3 regions of the Candidatus Endoriftia persephonae genome follow, and region 2 is predicted to be linked to each of the others. Evidence: predicted binding sites of a transcription regulator. Region 2 holds the regulator's gene; each other region holds the start of a gene.

Region 1 (4,500 bases), 720 kb from region 2:
GGCTGTGTTTTGGCAGACATGCAATCCCCAAAGAGTGCGCATCGGGGATCCGGGCAGTCATCCGCTGCAGCGACATATTTGAGCCGTAGGCGAAATAGAATCTCATAGCCGCAAACTATACTCGGAACTCACCCACCAGCGCCTGCAACTCGTCGGCAAGCTGGCTCAATACTTGGGTCGAGGTGGTCAACTCCACTGCACTGGATGAGGTGTTGGCAGCCACCTCGTTGATACCCGCCAGATTCTTCTCCACTCCGACCACCGTAAGATGCTGGGCCTCTGCTGCATTGGCGATACCGCGGTTGAGTTCAGTGATCGAGCGCACCATGCCGGCGATCTGGTCCAGCCGAGTATCGGCCTGATTCGCCGGTTCAACGCAGGCCTGGGTCTGACTGCGGGCCTGGGTCATAACCTTGATCGCCTGGCTGGTACCCTGCTGCAGCTGATCGATCATCACCTGGATCTCGCTGATCGAGTCATTGGTGCGGGCCGCCAGTCCACGCACCTCATCGGCGACCACAGCGAATCCCCGACCCTGCTCACCGGCACGCGCTGCTTCGATCGCCGCATTCAGCGCCAGCAGGTTAGTTTGCTCCGAGATGCCGCGAATCACATCAAGCACCCCACCAATCGACTCGCTCTTTTCACCCAGTTCATTGACCACCCGGGTCGCCTGCTCCACCTCTGTCGCTACCACCTGAATCAACAACAGGGTCTGTTGCACCAGAGCCCGCCCCTGGCTGGTCTCCTTATCGGCCAGACCAGCACGCTCAGCGGCCTGGAAGGTATTGGCCGTCACCTCCTGCAGACTGCCCGTCAATTCGGCCACAGCATTGGTCACCGATGCCACCTCCTGTTGCTGGTAGCGGACCGCCTCGCCTGCCTTGTCGGCAATCCGGGAGATATCGTCGGTGGTGCTAACCAGGCGGTTCATCGACTCCTGCACCCCGGCGATCATATCGCGCAGCTTGCTGGTAAAGGCGTTGAATCCCTGAGCCAGCTGGGCCGTCTCATCACTGCCTTTGACGCTCAGGGTGACATTCAGACCGCCCTCACCCTGAGAGAGACTGCCGAGCTGGTCCCGCACCTCCCGGATCGGCCTGACAATCGCCCGCAGGGTGAGCATAAAGGCCAGCACCGCCACCAGCAGACCCAGCAGGATGGCGATGATTATGCTGTTTGCGCCGGTGGAGACCAGCCTCTGCAACTCACCCGTTTCCACTTCCACCTGGGCACGGTTGTCGGCGGTCATCTGCTCCACCGTCTGCATCAAATGTTCTGCCACCTGGGTATAGTCGCGGTGGGCCTGGCGACGTACCGCATACCGCTCAATTGAGGCAGAGAGTAGCTCCCGGTGTTCCTGCAGCTGCTCCATCAGCAACTGGCTGTGACTCTTCCCAACGTTCTCACCGCTCCTGATCGGTTGGCTGAAAAGCTGGTCCTCGCTGATCTGCTCCAGCGCATAGAGCAGATCCTCACCGATCACACCGAGTTGCCGGTCCAGATCCTGCGGTGGGCTGTTCTGTTTGAACCGACGATAGAGGTCGAGCTGCGAGAGCACTGCCAGGCGCGCCTCTCCCGCTGCACTCACCACCGCTCTGGGATCTCCCTCCCCCTCATCTGGCGCTCTGTCATCTCCCTCCTCAAACTCGCCCAGCTCCTCTTCGCTGCGGCTGTTCAGATCCCGCTCCAGCATCTGCTGGCTGGCAAGCCGCTCCACATCCACCAGCAGACGCTGAAATGCAGCTGCATTGGCAGACAGCGCCGCCTCTGCGGACTGAAAGGCGTTGTGGATCCTGATCAGCTCTTCACGGGCCTGGACAAACACCTCGATTTCACCATCCAAAGCCTGAAGCTGCTGTGGTGCAATCCGCCCGCTGGTCTTGAGCCGGACGATCGCCTCCAGGGTCAACCGTTCTGCCTCTGCCATCTCAGTACGTTGTGCCGAGTCCCTGCCCGCCAGAATCTGATCTACTGCGATCAGCTGCTTCTGCACACCGCGGATCGCCCCATTGGCACTCTCCATCGAACTCCATACCGGGCCGGTGATCTCAGCCAGCGCTGATGAAAGATTGCTGATTACCCAGTAGCCAACCAGACCACTTGCCGCCAGGATCAGACCAGCGACCAGGAAACCGCCGCCGATCTTCGCGCCTATGCCCACCTGTCGCATGATCGCCCCTCTGTATAATTTTGTAATATGACTATAGCCATGCTAATCGGCGTGACAGACAGAGACTTTAAACGACTCCCCCCCTCAACAACCGCCATAACTTTCCTGACCACACGCTTGAATAGCGAAACCGCCGATGTAATCATCGGCCCCGCCCGACCCACTAAGAAAGAGAGACCATGACAGCACCATTCGATACCCCACAGGATGCGGAAGACGCCTACTATGACGCCATCGACGAGGGCGATCTGGAGGCGATGATGGCGGTTTGGGAAGCATCGGAGGAGATCCTCTGCCTGCTACCAATGATGCCAGCCCAGCACGGCCCCAGCGCCATCCATCAGGCCTGGCAGGCGATCATCGGTGACGGGATGAAACTCGACATCGAGGTTAAGCACCTCAGCTGGATCGAGAGCGGCGATCTGGCGATCCACCTCATCGAAGAACGGGTCGCAATGCCCGGCCAGCCGCAAAAACAGTCGGTCTACGCCACCAATACCTACCGCAAGGGCGCGGACGGCTGGCGCATCCTGGTGCATCAGAACTCACCCGTCCCGCTACCGCCGGAGATGATGCAGCCGGACATAGCCTGAACAGGCCGGGTCCAGTGGAGAACCACAAGCTGGTGCTGCCGGAGCACCTCAACCACTACGGTTACCTATTCGGCGGCAACCTGCTGAAGTGGGTCGACGAATATGCCTGGATCGCCGCCACCCTCGACCACCCCGGCTGCAAGTTTGTCACCATTGGCATGGACCGGGTGGAGTTCCACAAACCGATCTGCAAGGGCACCATCCTGCGTTTCGACACCACCGAGGTGGAGCGCGGTACAAGTTCCTGCCGCTACCGGGTGGAGGTCTTTGCCGACGACCTCGACACCGGCTCGGAGCAGCCGGTCTTCACCACCCAGGTCAGCTTTGTCTGTCTCGACGATGGCGGCAGGAAGACCCCGATTCCCACAAAATAATTCTGCCGGGCCAGGCAACGACTAAATTATGCTATAGTTGCTCGTTTTTCCGCTGGCCCGGCTCCAAACCGTCGCCTGCCCACTTTTCCTAGGTGACCCCGCCGATGAGCACTGACAGCCCCATACCTTTCGACTCCTTAGGCCTCTCCGAGCCGATCATGCAGGCCCTGGCCGACGTGGGCTACGAGTCCCCCTCGCCGATCCAGCAGGCGAGCATCCCACCGCTGTTGGAGGGGAAAGACCTGCTCGGTCAGGCACAGACCGGCACCGGCAAGACCGCCGCCTTCGCCCTGCCGCTGCTGTCACGCATTGATCTGTCGCGCAAGACCCCGCAATTCCTGGTGCTGGCGCCGACCCGCGAACTGGCGATTCAGGTGGCCGAGGCGATGCAGAGCTACGCCCGCCACATTAAGGGCTTCCACGTACTGCCGATCTACGGCGGCCAGCCCTACGATCACCAGCTACGCCAGCTCAGGCGCGGCGTACAGGTGGTGGTCGGCACCCCCGGCCGGGTCATGGACCACATCCGCCGCGGCACCCTCAAGCTCGACAATCTCGACGCCCTGGTGCTCGACGAGGCGGACGAGATGCTGCGCATGGGTTTCATCGACGACGTCGAGTGGATACTCGAACAGACTCCACAGACACGCCAGATCGCGCTCTTCTCCGCCACCATGCCGTCGATCATCCGCAAGGTGGCGCAGCGCCATCTGAACGACCCGACGGAGATCAAGATCGCCGCCAAGACCTCCACCGCCACGACCATCCGCCAGCGCTACTGGCAGGTCAGCGGGCTACACAAGCTCGACGCTCTGACCCGCATCCTGGAGTGCGAGAGCTTCGACGCGATGCTGGTCTTCGTGCGCACCAAGATCGCCACCGTGGAGCTGGCAGAGAAGCTGGAGGCGCGCGGCTACGCCAGCGAGGCGCTCAACGGCGACATCCCGCAGAAACAGCGCGAACGCACGGTGGAGCGTTTCAAGGCAGGCCGCCTCGACATCCTGGTCGCCACCGACGTGGCCGCCCGCGGCCTCGACGTGGAGCGCATCAGCCACGTCATCAACTACGACATCCCCTACGACACCGAATCCTACGTGCACCGCATCGGCCGCACCGGCCGCGCCGGCCGCACTGGCGATGCAATCCTGTTTGTCTCACCCAAGGAGCGGCGCCTGCTGCGCACTATCGAGCGGGCCACCCGCCAGCCCATCGAACGGATGCAGATGCCCTCCGCCGGCGACATCAACGAGAAGCGCATGCAGCGCTTCAAGGATCGCATCAGCGACGCCCTGGCCGGCGACGACCTGGACCTCTACTACCAGATCGTCAGCGCGGTGCAGCAGGAGTCCGACGCCGACCC
Region 2 (4,500 bases):
CAGGATCCGCTGCTGCAGGAGATGCGCCGTGAGATGTCCGAGCTGCGTCGGATGATGGAACTGGAGCTCTCCGAGCTGACCTGGCGTGACTTGGGGGAGCGATCACCGCAGAAACAGGAGCTGATGCGGCAACTGATGGAGTTGGGGCTGAGTGCCGATCTCTGCCGCAAGCTGGCCGAGCGGGTCGATGCAACGGAGAGCCCGGAGCAGGCTTGGCGGCAGGCGATGTTCCACCTCATCGGCGAACTGCCGGTGATGGATGGGGATATGTTGGAGCAGGGCGGCGTGATTGCCCTGGTGGGGCCAACCGGGGTGGGCAAGACCACCAGTATCGCCAAACTGGCGGCGCATTTCTGTCTGCGCCAGGGTTCCAGAAGTCTGGCGCTGATCACCTGTGACAGCTATCGCATTGGTGCCCAGGAGCAGCTGCATAACTACGGCCGGATCCTCAATGTGCCGGTGCGTTCAGCCGCCAGCGCGGATGAATTGAGCGATGCGCTGCATACCTTCTCAGGCAAGCGGTTGGTGCTAATCGATACAGCGGGCATGAGTCAGCGAGATCTGCAGTTCAGTGAACGACTGTCGTTGATCACCGCCGGCAACCATCCGGTGACGACCCTGCTGACCCTCTCCGCCACCACCCAACGTGCCGCGATGAACCATGCGGTGAACGCCTTCCGTGTCGCCAATCCGGTGGGGGTGGTGTTAACCAAGATGGATGAAGCGGCATCCCTGGGCGGGGTGTTCAGTACCCTGATCGAGGCCGGGTTGCCGCTTGCCTTTACCACTGATGGGCAGCGGGTGCCGGAGGATCTGCATCTGGCAAGGGCTCACACGCTTGTCAGTCAAGCCATCGAACTCGCCCAGGAGGCAGGGGAGGTGCTGGATGAGGCCTACCTGGCTCTCGCATTTGGAGGAACGGGTGAACATGCTCATGTCTGATCAGATCGAAGACCAAGCCGCCGGGTTACGCCGCATGGTGAATCCCGAGCCGGTGCGAGTGATTGCCGTGACTGGCGGCAAGGGTGGGGTTGGCAAGACTAATATCTCGGTCAATCTGGGGGTGGCGATGGCGGAGATGGGGCGGCGCGTGATGTTGCTGGATGCGGATCTCGGGCTGGCCAATATCGATGTGATGCTCGGCTTGCATCCCGAGTTCGATCTCTCCCATGTGATGCGCGGCGAGCGCCGCCTGGAGGAGATCCTGGTGACCGGCCCTCACGGCATGAAGGTGGTGCCAGGGGCCTCCGGTGTGCAAAAGATGGCCGAACTGAGTACCGCGCAGCATGTCGGTCTGATCAATGCTTTCAGTGAGCTGGCCAACGATGTCGATGTACTGCTGATCGATACCGCTGCCGGGATCTCCGACCAGGTGGTCAGTTTTAGTCGTGCGGCGCAGGAGGTGGTGGTGGTGGTCTGCGATGAGCCGGCCTCGATCACCGATGCCTACGCCATCATCAAGCTGCTCAACCGGGAACACGGTGTCAGTCGTTTTCGGGTGCTCGCCAACATGGTGAGAACGGTGCAGGAGGGGCGTGATCTCTACAATAAGATGTGTCGGGTCACCGACCGTTATCTGGATGCGATGCTTAGCTACATGGGCAGCATTCCTTATGACGAACAGCTGCGCAAAGCGGTCAAAGCACAGCGGCCGGTGGTGGATGGTTTCCCGCGTTCAAAGGCTGCACAGGCATTCAAGAATCTGGCGAAGAAGGCCGATACTTGGCCGCTCCCCACCGGGGTTAGTGGTGATCTGCAGTTTTTTGTTGAGCGTCTGATCCAGTTTTCAAGTCAATACGGGGAGAGTGCAAGGTGAACGGCTTGGCGAGTTACACGGCCATTCAGAACGATCAGGAGCACGATGATCTGGTGACCCGGCATGCGGGGCTGGTGAAGCGCATTGCCTATCATCTGATGAGCCGTCTGCCGCCGAATGTGCAGGCAGATGATCTGATCCAGGCGGGTATGCTGGGGCTGCTGGAGGCGAGTCGCAACTACGACCCCACCCAGGGTGCCAGTTTTGAGACCTATGCGGGGATTCGCATTCGTGGCTCGATGATCGATGAGATCCGTCGCAGTGACTGGACGCCCCGCTCGGTACACCGCAAGGCGCGCATGGTCTCTGATGCAATGCGCGAGATCGAAAATGCAGAGGGGCGGGATGCCCGTGATGTTGAAGTGGCTGAGGCGCTCAACCTGTCACTCAAGGAGTATCACCAGATCCTGAAGGATTCCACCGGCTCGAGGGTCTTCAGCCTGGATGAGCTGACCGCGGTCGGCGAGATCAACATCACCCCTGCCACCGGCAAGAATACCTATGAAGGGCCGTTTGAAGGGCTGCAGAAAGATGCGTTTAAGAATGCGCTGGCGGAGGCGATCGCCGGTCTGCCGGAGCGTGAACGGCTGGTGATCTCCATGTATTACGACGACGAACTCAATCTGAGAGAGATAGGTCAGGTGCTTGGTGTGAGTGAATCCCGGGTCTGCCAGATCCACAGTCAGGCTACGCTACGTTTGCGTTCGCGTCTGAGCGAGTGGCTGACTTTGGTGGAAGAGGAGTGAGTCTCAATGGTCGGAACAGAACGGTTTGGGGGGAAGTCAATGCTGCAACGCACTTCTTCCAGTCTTACAGTGGCGACACAGTGATGGGAGGTTGCCTTGGATAAAAATATGAAGATTCTCATTGTGGACGACTTCTCCACCATGAGGCGCATCATCAAGAACCTGTTACGGGATCTGGGTTTTACCAATACCCATGAGGCCGATGACGGGACCACCGCGTTACCGATGCTGCAGAACGGGAACTTCGATTTCCTGGTTAGTGACTGGAACATGCCAGGCATGACCGGCATCGATCTTCTCAAAGCGGTGCGTGCCGATGCCAAGCTTGCCGCTTTGCCGGTATTGATGGTGACTGCCGAATCGAAGCGAGAGCAGATCATCGAAGCAGCGCAGGCGGGGGTCAACGGCTATGTGGTTAAGCCATTTACCGCAGCGACTTTGGAAGAAAAGATCAACAAAATCTTCGAACGTATCGAAGGTTGATGTACTCCAGGGACAGCTAGCGTTGGCGAATGTGTCGTTTGCGTCCATTTTGTCGGTATAGCAGGCCCTAGTCGGGAGAGACCAGATGCAGGAAACACCGGATATTGGTACTGCTCGTCTGGAGACGGCACGTGCTTTGGTCGAAATGCTTGAGGCAGGGAAAAATCAGGAGGCCGAGCAGCTCATCGCAGAGCTGTCGCTGGGAAGAGAGAGCGAGCTATTTCAAGAGGTTGGCCGTCTAACGCGCGAACTTCACGAAGCGATCAACGGCTTTCTGCTGGACGCCCGTATGGCGGAGCTGACCGAGATCGACATCCCCGATGCCAAAGAGCGTCTCAGCTATGTCATTACCATGACGCAACAATCGGCGGACCGCACTTTGACGGCTGTTGAGAAGAGCCTGCCGCTGGTGGCTGAGATGGAAGGGCGGGCGAAACAGCTTGCAGGAGAGTGGGATAAATTCCGTTCTCGACAGCTGAACAAGGACGAATTTCAGGAACTCAGCTTGGCGCTTGATGGTTTTCTAAAAGAGTCAGCCTGCAGTGCCGCCGCCCTGCATGAAAACATCTCAGAGGTATTGATGGCGCAGGACTTTCAGGATCTGACCGGGCAGATCATCAAGAAGGTGATCGATCTGGTGCAGGATCTGGAGCAGCGTCTGGTGATGCTGGTGCGGATTACCGGCCAGCGGATGGAGGTAAAACGGGAACAGCAGCCAGAGAAGCTTGAAGGGCCTGTGGTGCCTGGGGTGGATCAAGGGGATGTGGTGAACGGTCAGGATGAGGTGGACGACCTGCTTTCAAGCCTCGGATTTTAGTTCTGCGTTGAGTTGCCGACACACCTGCATGTGGAACTAGGAAAGTTTTTGAAGGTGTCAGCGGGCTTCGGGAGCAAAGCATGGCGATCGATGTAAATGATGAAATACTGCAGGATTTCCTGGTAGAGGCAGGAGAGATTCTGGAGCAGCTGAGCGAGCAGCTGGTGGATCTGGAGCAGCGGCCGGAAGACTATGACCTGCTGAATGCGGTATTTCGTGGTTTTCATACCATCAAGGGAGGTGCAGGCTTCCTCGGTATCGAGGCCTTGGTCGAAGTCTGCCATCGGGCTGAGGATGTTTTCAACGTGCTGCGCCAGGGGCAACGCAGCATCGATGCCAATCTGATGGATGTGGTCTTGAACGCACTGGATGTTGTCAACGAGATGTTTGACAGCGTACGGAACGGCATCGAACCAGAGCATGCAGCCCCGGCGCTGATCCAGAGTCTGCACAGTTTTTCTGTTCCCGAAGCTGAAGCCGGGGCTCAAGCCAAGTCTTCCGGAGAGGAGAGTTCCCAGGCCCAAGCAGCTGCACCTGCAGAGAGTGTGGCGCCCGCGACAGCTAAGAAGGGTGAACTCTCCGATGCAGAATTTGAAGAGCTGCTTGAGTCGATTCAGGAGCCCGCACACGCTGCCACA
Region 3 (4,500 bases), 820 kb from region 2:
TTCTGCTGCTCGGCCTGCTGGTAGTAATCTTGGTAGCGCTACTTGCCTGGTTGCTTGCCAACAACATCACCCGCCCACTAATGCGCGCTGTCGGGATCGCCAACGGCATCGCCAAAGGCAATCTCGATAACCGCATCGATACCAGCCGGCAGGATGAGACCGGTGCTCTGCTCAAATCCCTCAATACCATGCAGGCCGATCTGCGCAAGCGGATCGAACAAGAGCAGCAGATCGCCGCGGAGAATCTGCGCATCCGCTACGCGCTGGACCACGTCTCCAGCCCGGTCACCGTCTCCAATGACCAGAACAAGCTGATCTACATCAATCAAGCCGCAATCAGTCTATTTGAAACCATGGCGCCTCAGCTGCGAGAGCAAGTGCCTGAATTTGACCATCGACAGATGATCGGCAGCTCACTCAGCAGTCTGTTTACCGACTCCGCCCTGGTGAAGGCCTATCAATCCCGCCTCGACACTCAACAGCAGTACGACACCGAAATCACCGGCCACAAGCTGCACCTGATCGCCTCGCCAGTCTACGATGATCAGGGCGAATATCGCGGCCGGGTCACCCAGTGGGTGGACCGAACCGATCAGATCCTGGTCGAAGAGCAGATCGACGCCCTGGTGGAGGCCGCCGGTCGCGGCGATCTGCAGCAGCGCATCGACCTGACCGGCAAAAGCGGTTTCCTGCTGCAACTCGGCACCGGTTTCAACAAACTGATGGAGCAGCTCTCCAACGTTTTCAGCGACATCGAGCGCGCAATGAGCAAGATGGCCAAGGGCGATCTCACCCACTCGATCAACGGCGAATACCAGGGCACATTCGGCACCGTCAAAGAGGACGTAAACCAGACCCTGGACAATCTGCAACAGGTGATCAGGGAACTCCACACCTCCACCGACATGATCGCCGCGCAGTCGGCTGATATCACCCGTGACAACTCGGCACTTTCGAGCCGCACCGAACAGCAGGCCTCCTCCCTGGAAGAGACCGCCTCCAGCATGGAGGAGCTCACCAGCACCGTGCGCAACAACGCCAACAATGCACAACAGGCCAACCAGCTGGCTGCCAGCGCCCGGCAACACGCTGAAGAGGGAGGAAAGGTTGTCAGCGAGGCGATTCAGGCGATGCAGGAGATCAACACCGCCTCCAACCGCATTGCAGAGATTATCGGCGTGATCGACGAGATCGCCTTTCAGACTAACCTGCTGGCACTCAACGCCTCGGTGGAGGCAGCCCGCGCTGGAGAACAGGGCCGAGGATTTGCCGTTGTCGCTATGGAGGTGCGCAACCTTGCCTCCCGCTCTGCTACCGCGGCAAAGGAGATCAAGACGCTGATCCAGGATTCAGTCGAAAAAGTACAGAGTGGTTCTGAACTGGTAAACCGCTCAGGCTCCACGCTGGAAGACATCCTTGGCGGGGTAAAAAAGGTTGGCGACATCATTGCGGAGATCGCCACCGCCAGCCAGCAACAGGCATCGGGAATCGATCAGATTAACCATGCTGTCACCAACATGGACGCCATGACCCAACAGAACGCCTCGCTAGCGGAACAGACATCCAGCGCCTCTGCCGCCATGAAGCAGAAGGCCCTGGATATGCAGCAGCGGATCGGATTCTTCCGCATCCAGTAATCCTGAGGGGGCCGGGTTACACAGGCAAAGGTCGGCGAACCTCACTCGTCAGGGTCCAGCCGTTCCAGGCGTCTGCGATGGAACAGGGAATAGTAGCGAACATCGCCAGTCGCATGGGAGATCCAACCTGACAGAATCACAACCAGGACCACCAGCCAGGGTGCCCACTCAGGCCAGAGCGTCGCCCCATAGAGCAACAACAGCTTCAGCATGATCACATGACCACGCAACTGCAGCAGCCAGATGCCGTTGGCATAGATGAAGAGCAGACTGAGCAACAGGCCGCTGACCAGGGTCAGCCAGAGAAAGGATTTCCATAGATCCCCCTCGGCAGCATAGAAAAAGCCACCGCCGATACCGGCAATGCCAACCAGATGCAGGGTACGCAGCGTGATATTGATCCAGCGATGTCCCGGCAGATAACGCGACTGCGCAGGAAACAGCCAAAATAACCGACTCCCCATGTCAACCTCCCAGAAAAGGGAGCATTGTGCTTGAGCACACGGCAGATGCAAACCGTCCGGCAAGGTTATCCTGCCGCGCCCCTATTTGCTCAGGAGAATCGCCACCCGGCGGTTTTTCGCGCGGGCCTTTTGGCTGCGGCTACGGACCTTAGGACGGGACTCCCCGTAGTGGAAGGTTGCCAGTCTTGCTTGCTCCACCCCCTGTTCGACCAGATAGGCTTTGACCGCCATGGCACGACGCTCAGAGAGCTTCAGATTATATTTTCTGCGCCCCTGATCATCGGCATGGCCTTCAATGCGCACCGATTTCACCCGCTCATCCCGATTAAGGTAATCGGCCAGCTCCTTGAGTAGTGCCTTGGCGGACGCATCCAGATCGTGCAAGTTAAGCGCAAACCGAACCTCGCTATAGCGATAGTCAGCAAACCCCTTCTCCGGCAACGCCTTCAAGCACTTGCGAAACTCCAGATAGGGACGTTGAAAATTGACCGGTGAGAGCCGTAGCTGCACCTGCTTGCGTTTATCATCCCAATCGGTGAAACCAATGCTGCCAATCTGCCCTTTTGCAAGGGATGCAAGCAACCAGGAAGCTGGCTGTCGCTGTAGTAGCACCGGTCTCAACCCAGGCTCAATCTGCAGTGTCTGCACCAGAGGATCAGGCGTGCCCGGCTCCCAGCTGGGGGAGATCTCCCACATCTCTGCACTCCCCTTTCTCGGAACCGGCTGATAGCTGTCGATCAAAAAATGGAACTTCTCACCGGCAATCTGTAGAAAGCGTGCAACTCCAAACCCAGGGATCTCATGTTTCAGTTCACAACTGATCTGGCTGCTGACAAACGCCCACTCCGCATAGTTCACCTCCGCCATATAGATGACATCATCTACCGGCGCGGCATGCGGCCTGCTGACCACAGCAACCAGCAGGATCAGGAGAAACAATCTGTAGAGTGAATTTAGTCGTTGTTGCATCAACTGATGGTGACCTTACATGCATTCCAGCCCTGCTAACCTATATCGGTTAGGGATGCACTTTCTTTATCCGGGCACCAACTCGCACGAAGGGAGAGAGAAACAGCCAGTACGCCAGACTCAGGTGACGCGGCGGAAAAACAACAGCGCCACCAACAGGAACAACAGCGTGGGGAAGGCCGCGGTAAACAGGGCATTGAACTCGTAGACTACGCCAAGGTAAGTGAAGACTCGGTTGAACATGAAGAACAGCGTACCGACCACCGCACCAGTAAAAACCCGCTGACCAATCCCGACACTGCGCAGCGGGCCAAACACGAACGGGATGCTGAGAAACAGCATCACCAGCGTCACTAGCGGCACCACCAGCTTGCTCCAGAACGCCACCTCATACTGGGCCGCACTCAGGCCGTTCTGCTTGAGAAACGCCACATAGGCCCAGAGATCCCAGGCCGGCAGCATATGGGGTTGCACCGTCACCACATCCAACAACTCCGGCTCCAACAGGCCGGGCCAGCGCAGCCCCGCCAGCTTCTGGCTGAAGATCTTCTGCTCCCAGAAGTCACTCTGCGCCAGATCCTGCAACTCCCACTCTCCATCGATCAGCACCGCCCGTCTGGCATGGGTGATGCGCCGCATCGAGTGGTCCGGGTCGTACTCATAAATATAGACATCAGCGAGACTCGAATCGGGCAGAAAAGCGCGGATATTGATATAAGTATCCCCATCCCGGGACCAGAAACCATAGCGCGTCTGCAGCGCGACCTGGCTCGACAACGCTTCCATCTTCATGCGCTGGGCTCGTTGCTCGCTCAACGGTGCCAGCATCTCGCCCACCGCCACCACCACCACCAGCAACACCAGACCGGTCTTCAGCACCGAGCCGACGATACGCGACACTGATACCCCAGCCGCCCGCATCGCGACCAGTTCAGAACTGCTGGCCAGTGACCCCAACCCGATCAGACTGCCAAGCAGGGTGGCAACCGGAAATACCTCATAGGCAAAACGCGGCAGGATCAGCCCCACATAGCTGAACGCCATGGCGGTGGTATAGGCTCCCTTGCCCACCTCCTCGAGCTCATTGACCAAGGAGAAGAAGGCGATCAGCACCAACACCAGGCTGAGTGTCAGCAGCATACCGAAAGCGACCGCACGGCCGATGTAGCGATCGAGCAGATTCATCCTGTCTTACGTCCCCTGAGACGCCGCCGCCAACGTCGATACCAAACCTGCTCCGGCAGCATCAGTGCCAGCGCCAGCAGCGCGGTGCAGACGTGCACCCACCACATGCCGAGCCAGCTAGGGATCTTGCCATCCACCATCCAGTTTTGTGAGGCTCCCTGCAGGCTCAGGTAGAGCGCATAGATCAGAAATGCCAGCAGGATCCGTCCGGACGGACCTTGCCTGGGCAGAGAACGGCTCAGCGG

Evidence for each region. Region 2 encodes FliA, which starts transcription of late flagellar genes. Its sites were predicted from a motif close to GCTAAAGTTNNNNNNNNNNCNGCCGATA; they were not measured.
Region 1: L0Y14_RS08970 (methyl-accepting chemotaxis protein) is a predicted target of FliA. The motif match lies at 2,218-2,245, and genes of this name have one in related genera.
Region 3: L0Y14_RS08515 (MotY family protein) is a predicted target of FliA. The motif match lies at 3,114-3,141, and genes of this name have one in related genera.

Annotation. Positions count from the first base shown of each region.
Region 1 is NZ_CP090569.1:2,010,198-2,014,697, forward strand. Features, by position in the region: gene L0Y14_RS08965 (gamma-glutamylcyclotransferase family protein) at 1-106, opposite strand, end outside; gene L0Y14_RS08970 (methyl-accepting chemotaxis protein) at 116-2,173, opposite strand; gene L0Y14_RS08975 (YybH family protein) at 2,353-2,766, shown strand; gene L0Y14_RS08980 (acyl-CoA thioesterase) at 2,781-3,140, shown strand; gene L0Y14_RS08985 (DEAD/DEAH box helicase) at 3,245-4,500, shown strand, end outside.
Region 2 is NZ_CP090569.1:2,726,786-2,731,285, reverse strand. Features, by position in the region: gene flhF (flagellar biosynthesis GTPase FlhF) at 1-942, shown strand, start outside; gene L0Y14_RS12330 (MinD/ParA family protein) at 929-1,816, shown strand; gene L0Y14_RS12325 (RNA polymerase sigma factor FliA) at 1,813-2,562, shown strand; gene cheY (chemotaxis response regulator CheY) at 2,671-3,045, shown strand; gene L0Y14_RS12315 (protein phosphatase CheZ) at 3,131-3,862, shown strand; gene L0Y14_RS12310 (chemotaxis protein CheA) at 3,943-4,500, shown strand, end outside.
Region 3 is NZ_CP090569.1:1,901,985-1,906,484, forward strand. Features, by position in the region: gene L0Y14_RS08505 (methyl-accepting chemotaxis protein) at 1-1,637, shown strand, start outside; gene L0Y14_RS08510 (hypothetical protein) at 1,679-2,101, opposite strand; gene L0Y14_RS08515 (MotY family protein) at 2,183-3,070, opposite strand; gene lptG (LPS export ABC transporter permease LptG) at 3,191-4,255, opposite strand; gene lptF (LPS export ABC transporter permease LptF) at 4,252-4,500, opposite strand, start outside.